DNA from 4 places in the Halomonas kalidii genome. Region 3 is predicted to be linked to each of the others. Evidence: predicted binding sites of a transcription regulator. Region 3 holds the regulator's gene; each other region holds the start of a gene.
What was found. Region 3 encodes sigma-54, which starts transcription at its own class of promoters, with help from an activator protein. Its sites were predicted from a motif close to TGGCACNNNNNTTGCTNT; they were not measured.

Region 1: glnA (glutamate--ammonia ligase) is a predicted target of sigma-54. The motif match lies at 1,965-1,982, and genes of this name have one in related genera.
Region 2: urtA (urea ABC transporter substrate-binding protein) is a predicted target of sigma-54. The motif match lies at 1,808-1,825, and genes of this name have one in related genera.
Region 4: ytfE (iron-sulfur cluster repair protein YtfE) is a predicted target of sigma-54. The motif match lies at 1,681-1,698, and genes of this name have one in related genera.

The regions. Positions count from the first base shown of each region.
Region 1 covers NZ_JASCQN010000029.1:18,442-21,659, forward strand. Annotated here, with positions in the region: gene QLQ85_RS07345 (DUF4124 domain-containing protein) at 1-226, opposite strand, end outside; gene glnA (glutamate--ammonia ligase) at 422-1,828, opposite strand; gene QLQ85_RS07355 (glycosyltransferase family protein) at 2,385-2,918, shown strand; gene QLQ85_RS07360 (helix-turn-helix domain-containing protein) at 2,961-3,218, opposite strand, start outside.
Region 2 covers NZ_JASCQN010000041.1:186,317-189,534, reverse strand. Annotated here, with positions in the region: gene QLQ85_RS13395 (hypothetical protein) at 1-1,520, shown strand, start outside; gene urtA (urea ABC transporter substrate-binding protein) at 1,909-3,218, shown strand, end outside.
Region 3 covers NZ_JASCQN010000025.1:276,023-279,240, forward strand. Annotated here, with positions in the region: gene rapZ (RNase adapter RapZ) at 1-197, opposite strand, end outside; gene ptsN (PTS IIA-like nitrogen regulatory protein PtsN) at 247-717, opposite strand; gene hpf (ribosome hibernation-promoting factor, HPF/YfiA family) at 724-1,032, opposite strand; gene QLQ85_RS05925 (RNA polymerase factor sigma-54) at 1,134-2,549, opposite strand; gene lptB (LPS export ABC transporter ATP-binding protein) at 2,700-3,218, opposite strand, start outside.
Region 4 covers NZ_JASCQN010000054.1:45,296-48,513, forward strand. Annotated here, with positions in the region: gene norR (nitric oxide reductase transcriptional regulator NorR) at 39-1,583, opposite strand; gene ytfE (iron-sulfur cluster repair protein YtfE) at 1,737-2,393, shown strand; gene QLQ85_RS20735 (hemerythrin domain-containing protein) at 2,455-3,063, shown strand.

The DNA of each region.
Region 1 (3,218 bases), on a different contig from region 3:
CCGTCGCGGCACGGCTGCCGTCGACCCGCGGCACGGCCCGCTCCTGGCGCACCTCGCGGGAGGGCACCACGGTGAGCGGCGTCAGTTCGACCTCCTCTCCGCCGCGTTCGGGATTGTCGGTGAAGGTCACGTTGCCCTGGGCATCGGTGGTGCGATAGACGGTCTGGGCCTGGGCCGCAAGGCCCACCGCGAGCCCGAGCGCCAATACCACGAGTACCTTGTTCATGCCTCTCCCCCCGCGTCGATGCCGATGACTTCCGGGGACACCGGCCTTGTCGCTCATCTGGTGTCGCCCCTGCTGCTTCTTGGATAGTGTACGAAAGAAAGGGGTTCCGCCATGGCGGAACCCCTTTACGGTCAATGCATCAGGCGTCGTCGCACCGTCCGGCCCCGCAGGGCCGGACGGTCGGCACACGCCGTATCAGCAGCTGTAGTACATGTCGAACTCGACCGGATGGGTGGACATGCGGATGCGCTCCACGTCTTCCATCTTCAGTTCGATGTAGGCATCGATCATGTCGTCGGTGAAGACGCTACCCTCGGTGAGGAAGGCACGATCGGCGTCCAGCGCCTCCAGGGCCTGATCCAGGCTGTTGGCCACGGTCGGCACGGCCTTGCCCTCTTCCGGCGGCAGGTCATAGAGGTTCTTGTCCATGGCATCGCCAGGATGGATCTTGTTCTTGATGCCATCGATGCCGGCCATCAGCATCGCCGCGAAGCACAGGTAGGGGTTGGCGGTCGGGTCCGGGAAGCGGCACTCGACGCGCTTGCCCTTGGGGCTGGCGGTGTAGGGAATGCGGATGGAAGCGGAACGGTTGCGGGCGCTGTAGGCCAGCATCACCGGCGCCTCGAAACCCGGCACCAGACGCTTGTAGGAGTTGGTGGAGGCGTTGGTGAAGGCGTTCAGGGCGCGGGCGTGCTTGATGATGCCACCGATGTAGTAGAGCGCCATCTCGGAGAGCCCGGCGTACTCGTCACCGGCGAACTGGTTGACGCCGTCCTTCCAGAACGACTGGTGGACGTGCATGCCGCTGCCGTTGTCGCCGACCAGCGGCTTGGGCATGAAGGTGGCGGTCTTGCCATAGGCGTGCGCCACGTTGTGCACGACGTACTTCATCTCCTGAAGCTCGTCGGCCTTCTTCACCAGGGTGTTGAACTTGACGCCGATCTCGTTCTGGCCGGCGTTGGCCACCTCGTGGTGGTGCACCTCGACGCTCTGGCCGATGGCCTCCAGGGTGTTGCACATGGCGCCGCGGATGTCGTGGAAGCTGTCCACCGGGGGCACCGGGAAGTAGCCACCCTTGACCCGCGGGCGGTGCGCCAGGTTGCCGCCCTCGACCTGGCGGTCGGTGGCCCAGGCGCCCTCTTCGGAGGAGATCTTGTACATGGCGCCTTCGATGTCGGCCTTCCAGTGCACCTCGTCGAAGATGAAGAACTCGGGCTCCGGGCCGAAGAAGGCGGTATCGCCCAGGCCGCTGGACTGCAGGTAGGCCTCGGCACGCTTGGCGATGGAACGCGGGTCACGCTCGTAGCCCTGCATGGTCGCCGGCTCGATGATGTCACAGCGCAGCACCAGGGTGGCATCTTCGGTGAAGGGGTCGAGGAAGGCGGTACCGTCTTCCGGGCGCAGGATCATGTCCGACTCGTTGATTCCCTTCCAGCCGGAGATGGAAGAGCCGTCGAACATCTGCCCGTTCTCGAAGAACTCCTCGTCGACGTCACGGGTCGGAATGGTGACGTGCTGCTCCTTGCCTTTGGTGTCGGTGAAGCGCAGGTCGACCCACTTGACGTCATGTTCTTCGATCAGGGCGAGAGTCTTGGCAGACATGTTGTCCTCCACTGTGAGCTTGGCTCGAGATGTTGGGATGATGATCCACTGGCGCTGGTCAGCCCAGCGAGAGTTTTAGCACGTCGCAGGCCTACTGCCCACGACCGCCATACGCGAACATGGCGCTGGCCAAATCAATGCAGACAGCGTGCCAGAATTGCACCAGCATGGCGTAAGCAAATAGCAACCAGATGATTTCATTGGCCATTTTTCAGAATCACGGCGCACGCTTCTGCACCAAGACAGCCACGCGACCCCAGCGGAGGCCCCATGAACCGCCCCGAAAGCACATTATTGGTGCATAAAGGAGCCCGAACGCACCAACATGGCGCGAGAAGCGATCCCAGGCTGAAGCTGCCTTCTTATTGATGCCGCGGCTCATGCCGTCACAGGGCAGAACTCCTCCCCCTGCCCCAGGAATTTCACCCAGGAAACACATTGATACGCTTAACAACCAAAAACTACACTCAATTACACGAAGGCACCGGTTCGGGAACGCCCGCGTTTCGGCCCCGGCGCCATGGCATGGTGTCCAGCCCAGCGGAGCGCACCGAGCATGTTCGCTTGCAGCATTTTCCTCGATGCCCGCTCGGCGGGTACCGGTCTCCCCAGGCACCTGGCGGCTCTCCAGAAGCTGCTGAAAGGCCGGGACGGTCGTATCGAGTTGTTGCTGGTCGACGACACCGGTGATCCGCGGCTACCGGGGCTCGCCTCTCGCTTCGGCGCCCGCCTGCTCCCCTACAAGGGCGAGCCGTTGGGCGACCGCCTCAATGCCGCGGTGGCGCACAGCCAGGGGACGGTACTGGTCTTTCTCGCGCCGGCCCTGCCCCTCCCTGCCGACTGGCTCGACGTGGTTGCCGAAGGGCGCGAGCATCACCGCTGGGATGTCCTGGTCTTGCCCGCACGGCCCCGCGGCCCGGCGACCCGTCTTTGGCAATGGCTAGGCCGCACGCCTCCCGCCGATACCCTGTGCGTGGCACGGGAGTGGTTCGACCGTATCGGCGGCTTCGACCCCTCCCTGGACGCCAAGGCCCTCCCCGAGCTGCTGGAGCGGCTGCACGCCTGCCAGGCCCGGGTCCAGTACCGATGAGGCTGACGCCGCGGCAGCGTCGGCGGGCGGCACGCACGGCCATCACTGATAGGTCACGACGAGAAAGCTCACCAGCTCCGACTCGCCGCAGTTCTCGATGGTGTGCTCGAGGTCGGCATGATAATGGGCCGAATCGCCGGGACTCAATGCACAGCGATTCTCTCCCGCCAGGATCCGCGCCTGGCCCTGGGTAACGGTCAGCAGCTCACGGGTACCCTCGAAGTGGGCGGCGCTCTGCAGGCGCGCTCCCGGCGCGAGCCGGATCTCGTAGAACTCGACGTTCTTTTCCATGTGCAGCGG
Region 2 (3,218 bases), on a different contig from region 3:
GTGCTTCGGTGATGGACCCCACCACCCAGGTGACCAGCGTGCACGGCTTTTCAGTGCTCGACCTTGCGCTCGATCCGCTGGAGGCCAACTTCGCACTGCCACTCGTCCACGAGATCGCCGGCGAGAACGACCGTGCCATGCTTGACGTGGCCGTGGCGGCGGAGGTGAACCTGGTCGGTGACCCGATCCTCGTGGCTGCCGACGCCGCGCGGGACGCGGGCAATGCGCCCAACTCCATCATGGCGACCGCTGCCGCGATCGTCGGACCGAAGCGGGTCGAACGCGCGTTGGCCTGCACCGGCGCGCTGATCGACCTCTTTGCGCATTCCGGCCTGCGCGACGGCCGTAGCGAGGAGTTCGACATCTCGGCGATCACCATGGACGCTGCCACCCGCGCGCTCTTTCTCGCCTCCGAGGCCGAGGCCGACGACCCCCGCCCCGAGGCGATGCTCGCCGCCGTCAAGGCGCGCGGTGGCAAGTCGGTCTTCCTCAAATACCTCGCCACCCTGAACGGCCGCCTCTCCCGGGATGCCATCCTCGCCGCGATCAGTCTGACCATCGCCTGGGGTCCCCTCATGCGTAAACGCATCTCGCGCCTGACCGCGGAGACGTTGCCCTGGTATTTACGCCTCTACGGCGTGATGGTCGGCGCGACGATCCCGGGTTCCCACCACCAGCCCGGTTCGCTGTGTGGCATTCCGCGCGACGAGCGCTTTGGCCAATGGACCATGGCGGACCTCTGCTTCCTCGCCATGACCGGCAAGAAGCCGACCCGCGACGAGGCGTTGCCGCTCCAGATCCTCGTCGGCCTGCTGATCTCCAACGGCCCAGGCTCGATCTCGGCACAAGGCGCCAAGGGGGCGGTCTCGGCTGACGGACCCCAGACCCCTGAACGCGTGCAGATCAACAAGGCCATGGTCGGGTTTCTCACTCACACCGGCTACAGCCACGGCGGCAACGGCTTCGAGGGAATGGCCTTCCTGCTCGACCAGTTCAAGGACAAGGGGCTCAGCGACCCCACCGACCCGAACCACGGCATCGACCTCAAGGCCATGGCCACCGACTTCGCCCGCGCCTACAAGCACGAGAAGGCCGAGGCCAAGGAGATCGGTACCGAGGTCCGCGCCTTGCCCGGCGTCCACCACCCGATCTTCAAGGGCAAGCCGGTCAACTACGATCCACGCGAGCGCTTCATCGCGGAGTTCATGGCGAAGCGCGGCGACTACAACATCTTCCATGCCTTCTACCGCGAACTGGTGCAGGCGCTGTATGACGTGGGCGCCAGCCGCTACGTCTTCTGCGTCAACGTCGACGCGGTGATCGCGGCGCTGCTGCTCGCGCTCCTGTGGAAGGATTACCAGTCGGGCGAGCTGACCGAGCGGGACCTCGAGACGGCAGCCTTCAGCGTCTTTCTCTACGGCCGCATGATCGGCTCCGCGGCCGAGATCGATGACCACCTGAACCGGGGGCGCAACATGGACACCCGCACTCCCGCTTCGGCGTGCTTCCATGTGGTCTGATCGATCCTGGCTGACGCCGGGAGGGCCAGCGCGGGCACCACACCGTTAGCTTGCCGGCAGTCACCAGGAACGAACGAGATAAGCCACATAAGGGGTGTCGACGCGGTCGGCGCCCCTTCTTTCATCATGGGAGTGCATGAGTTCGACCATGGTGCATCCAACGAGGTGCGTGCAACGGCCTTGGCGATGGCTATTTGCACGCGGTTGGTGCAACAACGCCGGTGTCGTTCCGTTTCATTTTTGGTAAGTGTCTGAAAAATTAGTGTAAAGAAGTGTCTGCCATCGAGTGGCGCAGACCTTGCAAGTGCTGGTCGCTGTCCCGAGCGCCGGCGGATCCTGCCCCGGCGGCGCCATGCAACCACAACGAGTCCTTCCATCAGGAGGGCGCATGGAGGTTCAAGTGACCACATCCCGACGCAAGGCACTGTCTCGTCCCGTCACCTATCCGTCACGCTGGCTGGCGACCGTCCTGGTCTCCGCCGCCACGCTGGGCGTCAGCGCCCAGGCCCTGGCCGAGGACCCGATCAAGGTCGGCATCCTGCACTCGCTTTCCGGCACCATGGCGATCAGCGAGTCGACCCTCAAGGACACCGTGGAGATGCTCATCGAGCAGCAGAACGCGCAGGGCGGCCTGCTCGGCCGCCAGCTCGAGGCGGTGGTAGTCGACCCGGCCTCCAACTGGCCGCTGTTCGCCGAGCGGGCCCGCGAGCTGCTCGCTCAGGAGGAGGTCGACGTGATCTTCGGCAACTGGACCTCGGTCTCGCGCAAGGCGGTGCTGCCGGTGGTCGAGGAGCTCAATGGCCTGCTGTTCTATCCGGTGCAGTACGAGGGCGAGGAGTCCTCCGAGAACGTCTTCTACACCGGTGCCGCGCCCAACCAGCAGGCCATTCCGGCCGTCAACTACCTGCACGACCAGGTCGGCGTCGAGCGCTGGGTGCTGGCCGGCACCGACTATGTCTATCCGCGCACCACCAACCGCATCCTCGAGGCGTATCTACGGGAGGAGTTCGGGGTGGCCGAGGAGGACATCCTGGTCAACTACACCCCCTTCGGTCACTCCGACTGGCAGAACATCGTCGCCGAGGTGCGCCGCTTCGGTGCCGAGGGCAAGAAGACCGCGGTGGTCTCGACCATCAATGGCGACGCCAACGTGCCCTTCTACCGTGAGCTGGCCAACCAAGGCATCGATGCCGCCGACATCCCGGTGGTGGCCTTCTCGGTGGGCGAGCAGGAGCTGTCCGGCCTCGACACCGGGCCGCTGGTCGGCCACCTGGCCGCCTGGAACTACTTCATGAGCGTCGACACCGACGAGAACTACGACTTCATCGACGCCTGGATCGACTACACCGGTGACGAGGAGTCGGTGACCAACGACCCCATGGAGGCCCACTACATCGGCTTCAACATGTGGGCCGAGGCGGTACGCAAGGCCGGCACCACCGAGGTCGACGCCGTCAAGGACGCCATCATCGGCGTGACCGTGCCCAACCTCTCCGGCGGCCATGCGGCGATGATGCCCAACCACCACATCACCAAGCCGGTGCTGATCGGCGAGATCCAGGACAACGGCCAGTTCGACGTGGTGTGGCAGACGCCGTCCACCGTGGCCGGCGACGCCTGGTCCGACTACCTGCCGGGGTCTCGCGACCTGGTCAGCGACTGGCGTGCACCGATGCGCTGCGGCAACTTCAACGTCGC
Region 3 (3,218 bases):
GCATGGGGCAGGTTGCGCGCATCGATGCTCACCGCGATCGAGGTGTGGGGCGAGTGATCGCTGCTGAGTTCGTCCACCAGCGGGCCGAGCAGCATGGCCGGCAGGTTGTCGATGGCGTAGTAGCCGAGGTCCTCGAGGGCCTGCAGTGCGATCGACTTGCCGGAGCCGGATCGGCCGCTGATGATCACGAGCTGCATGGCGGGTCTCCTGGTCGTGTGACTGGCCGGGTGGCCCGGTGAGCGACGATCAGCCCGAGGACTGTCGTCGGATCGCCTCGATGAGTCGCTCATGGAGCTCGCGCTGGCTCGCGCTCTTGCGCAGCCGGCCGCGGGTCTCGGCATCGTTCATCACGCCCGCGACCTGGGCCAGCAGCGCGAGGTGGGCATCGTCGGCCTCTTCCGGTACCAGCAGCACGAAGATCAGGTCAACCGGCTCGCCATCGATGGCGTCGAAGTCGATCGGCTCGGCCAGCTTCAGGAAGCCGGCAAGGGGAGCCTTGCAGTGCGGGTCGCGGGCATGGGGAATGGCGACGCCGTTGCCGATACCCGTGCTGCCCAGCCGCTCACGGCCGATCAGGCGGCCGAAGACTTCCTGGCTGTCGAGGCTCGGTGTGTTCTGTGCGATGAAGGTGCTGAAGAATTCCAGTACCCGCTTCTTGCTTCCCCCGGGCACGCCGAACAGGGTGCGCTCGGGGGGCAGGATGGCTTCGAGTGTCATGATGGATCAGCGGGCACCGGCGCCCTGGGCGCGGGCCTGGACCTTCTCCTTGTGCTTGACCAACTGGCGGTCCAGCTTGTCGGCGAGCGCATCGATGGCGGCGTACATGTCACCGTCCATGGCCTCGGCGTGCAGATCGGCACCGGCGGCATGCAGGGTGCAGGCGGCCTGCTGGCGTTCCTTCTCGACGGAGAGCGTTACCTGCACGGTGGTGATGTTGTCGTAGTGGCGTTCCACGCGAGTGAGCTTTTCGTTCACATAGTCACGCAGGGCGTCGGTCAGTTCCACATGATGGCCGGTGATGTTGACTTGCATGACACGCTCCTTCGTCCTTCGATTGGTGCCTCGATTGTAACCCTTTTTCCTGCCCTGCAAACCCCCTGCTGAGGGCGATGCCAGCGGCGACTGGCGCTCACTCACCTTAGCCGCTTGCGCTCGCTGGAGGAGGCGATGCCCATGGCCTCCCGATACTTGGCCACGGTCCGCCGCGCGACGCTGATGCCGGCCTCCTCGAGCAGCGTCACCAGCTTGCTGTCGGAGAGCGGCTTGCGTGGCGGCTCCTCCTGGATCAGCTTGCGGATGCGGGCGCGGATCGCGGTGCTCGAGTGAGCGTCGCCATCCCCGTTGCCGACCTGGCTGGAGAAGAAATACTTCAGCTCGAAGACGCCGCGGGGGGTGTGGATGAACTTCTGGGTGGTGACTCGCGAGATGGTCGATTCGTGCATCTCCACGGCCTGGGCGATATCGGCCAGTATCAATGGCCGCATCGCCTCCTCGCCCTGCTCGAGGAAGTCGAGCTGGCGCGCCATGATCTCGCGTCCTACCCGCAGCAGGGTGTCGTTGCGGCTGGAGAGGCTCTTCATCAACCAGCGGGCCTCCTGCAGGTGATTCTTGAGGAACTGGTTGTCCTGGCTCTTGTCGGCGCGGCGAATCAGTGCCGCATAGTCGGGTTGGATGCGTAGCCGTGGCAGGGCCTCGGGGTTGAGCTCCACCTGCCAGCCGCGGTTGTCGTGACGGGCGACCAGGTCGGGAATGACGTAGTCGTTGTCGGATTCCGAATAGCGACTGCCCGGCCTCGGGTCCAGTGAGCGCACCAGGGCGATCACCTCGTCGAGGGCATCGTCATCGAGGCCGAGTCGGCGCTTGAGCAGGCGGCGGTCGTCACCGGCCAGCGCTTCGAGAAACTGGCGCACCAGGCGCCGGGCCTGGGGCAGCAACGGGGTGTCGTCGGGCAGGGCGGCGAGTTGCAGCATCAGGCATTCGCGCAGGTCCCGGGCGAAGATGCCGGTCGGCTCGAACTGCTGCAGGCGCAGCAATACCTGCTCCACCTCGCGACTCTTGAGTCCCTCGAGCCCCTGGTTCTTGAGCCCGTCACGCAATTCGTCGAGCGGCTGGGCCAGGTAGCCGGCGCCGTTCACGGCATCGATCAGGCTCTCGGCGATGTGTCGCTGACGTTCGTCCAGGTCGGTCATGGCCAACTGCCAGGCGAGGTGGTCCTGCAGGCTCTGGCCCGAGGCCTGGCGCTCGAAGTCTGGGCCCTCGCCGCTGCCGGCGGGAGAGGCGCCCAGATCCTGGTAGGTGTCCGACCAGTCGCTGTCGACCGAGAGTTCGCTGGGGATCTCGCTGGCCCAGTCGTCATCGGCAGGCTCGCTCGCTGCCTGTTCGCCGAAGCCGTCATCGAGCTCCAGCATGGGGTTCGACTCCAGGGCCTGCTGAATCTCCTGGCGCAGGTCCAGGGTGGAGAGCTGCAGCAGGGCGATGGCCTGCTGCAGTTGAGGCGTCATGGTCAGCTGGGTGCCGACACGCAGTTGCAGGGATGCTTTCATGGCCATGAGAGGTGTGTGCTCATTCGCCGAAAACCCCCACCCTAGTCCGCTGCCCGGCGCGTTGCAAGTCTTTTATTAGCAATAAGCATGCCATCGGCAATTTTCATGCCGCCATGCTGCAATAGCCTTTATATCAGTAAGTTGCGGTAGATGTGGTCAGAGGCGGAAGTCTTCGCCGAGGTACACTTCACGCACCCGCTGGTTGGCCAGGATCGCCTCGGCATCGCCCTCGGCGATGATCTGGCCGTCGCCGACGATGTAGGCGGTATCGCAGATATCGAGGGTCTCGCGCACGTTGTGGTCGGTGATCAGGACGCCGATATCACGGGCCTTGAGCTGACGGATGATGGCCTTGATCTCGCCCACCGAGATGGGGTCGACCCCGGCGAAGGGTTCGTCGAGGAGGATGAAGGCGGGTTCCGTGGCCAGCGCCCTGGCGATCTCCACCCGGCGCCGCTCGCCGCCGGAGAGGCTCATGCCGAGGTTGTCGCGGATATGGGTGACATGGAAGTCCTCGAGCAACTGCTCGAGCCGTGCCCTGCGCCCTGTGCGGTCGAGGTCCTGGCGGGTCTCGAGGATCGCCATGATGTTGTCGGCCACCGAGAGCTTGCGGAAGATCGAGGCTTCCTGGGGCAGATACCCGATACCGGCCCGGGCTCGTTCGTGCATGGCGGC
Region 4 (3,218 bases), on a different contig from region 3:
ACAGGATAGCCGTCAGGGCAGGAGGATCAACTCGACCTTCAGCGTGTCCCGCCCCCGGCCTTGAGCCCCAGCCGCCTGGCGAGCTTGTGCAGGTTGCTGGGATCCACCTCCAGCCGCCGGGCGGCCGCCGCCCAGCGCCCGTCGCAGGCGACCAGTGCCTCGCGGATCGCCTGGCGCTGGGCCTGTTCCACTCGCTCACGCAGCGTCGGTGGCGCAATCTCGTCCGCCCCCTCCGGTAGCTCCGATGCACCACCGGGCACCGCGGCGCGGACGGGAATATCGAGTCGGGCGGGCTCCAGGGTGATGATCTCGTCGCGCCGCGCGCCCTGGCTCAACGCCTTGATCGCCGCCCGGCTGATCACGTGCTCGAGCTCGCGCACGTTGCCCGGCCAGGCGTAGGCGAGCAGCGCCGCCTCGGCATCCGGCGAGAGTCGCAGGCTACGCACCCCGAGCCGGGCACGGTTGATCTCCAGGAAATGGCCGGCCAGCACCAGCACGTCGCCCCCCCGCTCACGCAGCGGCGGGATCGCCACCGGGTAGGCCGACAGCCGGTGGTAGAGGTCGGCGCGGAAGTGGCCGTCGCGCACGGCGTCGGCCAGGTGACGATTGGTGGCGGCGATGATCCGCACGTCGACCCGGCGCGGGGTGTCCTCGCCCAGGCGCTGCACCTCGCCTTCCTGCAGGGCGCGCAGCAGCTTGGCCTGGACGGGCAGCGGCAGCTCGCCTACCTCATCGAGGAACAGGGTGCCGCCGTCGGCCGCCTCGAAGCGGCCGGCACGCTCGGCGGTGGCGCCGGAGAAGGCCCCCTTCACGTGGCCGAACAGCTCACTCTCGGCCAGGGACTCGGGCAGCGCGGCACAGTTGACCTGCACCAGCGGCGCGGCACGTCGGGAAGAGCGCCGGTGCAAGCGACGCGCGAAGAGCTCCTTGCCCACCCCGGTCTCCCCGCTGAGCAGTACCGGCAGGTCGGAGGCCGCCACCACGTCCAGCTCGCGCAGCAGCCGCTGGAGCACCGCACTGTGGCCGAGGATGTCGCGCACCTCGGGCACCTCGAGAGGCACGCTACCATCCTGCTGCGCCATGCGCAGGGCGCGCAGGTCCCGCTCCAGGCGACTGACCCGTACCGCCGCCTCGACCAGCAACGCATAGCGCTCCAGAGCCGTGCGATCGGCGTCATCGAAGGTGCCCGCCTCCAGCGCATCCAGGGTCAATACGCCCCAGGGTTCGGCCTCCACGTGCAGGCTGATGCCCATGCAGTCGTGGACGTGCAGCGGCTGGCCGGGCTGCTGCTCCACCAGGCCGTCGTAGGGGTCCGGCAGGCTGGCATCCGGCGGGAAAAGCGTGGAACGACGGCTGGCGAGGATGGTGGCCAGGCGGGGGTGATGGGCCACCTCGAAACGCCGTCCCAGCGCCTCGCGAACCAGCCCATCCACGGCCACCGGCACCAGCGCATTCTCCTCCAGGCGCAGCAGGCAGACGGCGCCGCAGCGAAAACCCTCGCGCAGGGTGCACGTCAGCCGCTGCAGGCGCACGGCGCTGGGCAGGTCGGCGACCAGGTCCGCCAGCAGAGTCTCATCGAGCATGGTGATTTTTACCTTTCAGGGTTCTATTTACCCGAGTTTAGCCGGGTAATTTTCACCCTCAAGCCGGTAATACTGCAAGAGACGGGCGCTCACATCCTGGCACGCACCTTGCTTATCAAGAATGCCGTCCAACTTCATCGAGGAATCCACACCATGAGCCTGCTGGAACAGAGCGTCGGTCGTACCGCCTTGACCCTGCCGGGTGCCACCCGTGTCTTCCATGACCACAACATCGACTTCTGCTGCGGCGGCCGTATCAGCCTGCGCGAGGCGGCCGAGCGCGCGGGGCTGGCCCCCGACGCCCTGGTCGCCGAGCTCGAGGCACTGCCGGCCGGTGCCAGCGACGAGCTCGACTGGCAGTCGGCCAGCAACGACGTGCTGATCGACCATCTCCTGACTCGCTACCACGACGTCCACCGCCAGCAGCTACCCGAGCTGGTGCGCATGGCACGCCGCGTCGAGCAGGTCCACGGCGAGCGCGACACCTGCCCCAACGGGCTGGCCGACCTGCTCACCACGATCCACCAGGAGATGGAGAGCCACATGCAGAAGGAGGAGCAGATCCTCTTCCCGATGCTGCGCCGGGGCATGGGCGCCCAGGCCCAGGGACCCATCGCGGTGATGCGCCACGAGCACGACGACCACGGCGAGCATCTCGCGCAGCTGTTGGCGCTGACCGACGACATCACCCCGCCGAAGGGCGCCTGCACCACCTGGCGCACCCTCTACACCGGGCTGCACGAGTTCCGCAACGACCTGATGCAGCACATCCACCTGGAAAACAACCTGCTCTTCGAACGCGCCGGCTGAGCCGGTCGCACACGCGACGGTGCGTCGCCGCGACCAACGGTGACGCACCGGGGAGGCCACCATGAAAGCCATCGTTCTGGAACGCCTGCACGCCGACCACTACCGCTACGAGGCGCTACTCTGCATCCTCGACCGACAGCTGCATATCGCGGCCTGCGAGGAGATCCCCGACTACCGACTGCTGGCGCGGCTTTGCCACTACCTGACCCGGCAACCCGAGGAGTGGCATCACCGGGTGGAGGATGCCCTCTTCGAGCACCTCGCCGCGCGCCACCCCGACAGCCGCGACACCCTCGAGGTGCTGGTCGTGGAACACCGGCGCATCACGACCTATGGCCGCGAGCTCGAGGCGGCATTCCACCGAATGGCGGACGAGACGCCAGGCGCCGAGGCTGACGCCAATCTGCGCAACCTGGCCCTAGCCTTCAGCGAGCTCTACCACCACCACCTGCATACCGAGAACCGGCACATTTTCCCACTCATCGAGCGACAGGTCCCTGCCCGGGCGCTTGACGGCATGACGTCCGGATTCCCGCTGGACAGCCCTGCCGAGGGCAGCCCCAGCTTCCAGCTGCTCTACCGGCAGATTGCCGACAACCGCACCGGGCTGCGCCTGGGGCACGGCGAACAGGCCGACTTCTGTCCGCTGTGCGACGCCAAGCCCGCCTGAGTCGCCCACCACTGATCCGCTCCTGCCCCCCCCCGAAACCTGCCTCCCCATGGGCTCCACCGGCCCATGGGGGGCCAGCGTGCCTCACTTTCGCTGCTGGCCCGAGGCCGGTCATCACGATCTTGCTGATCTGGATCATGTTATCTAGCCAACGG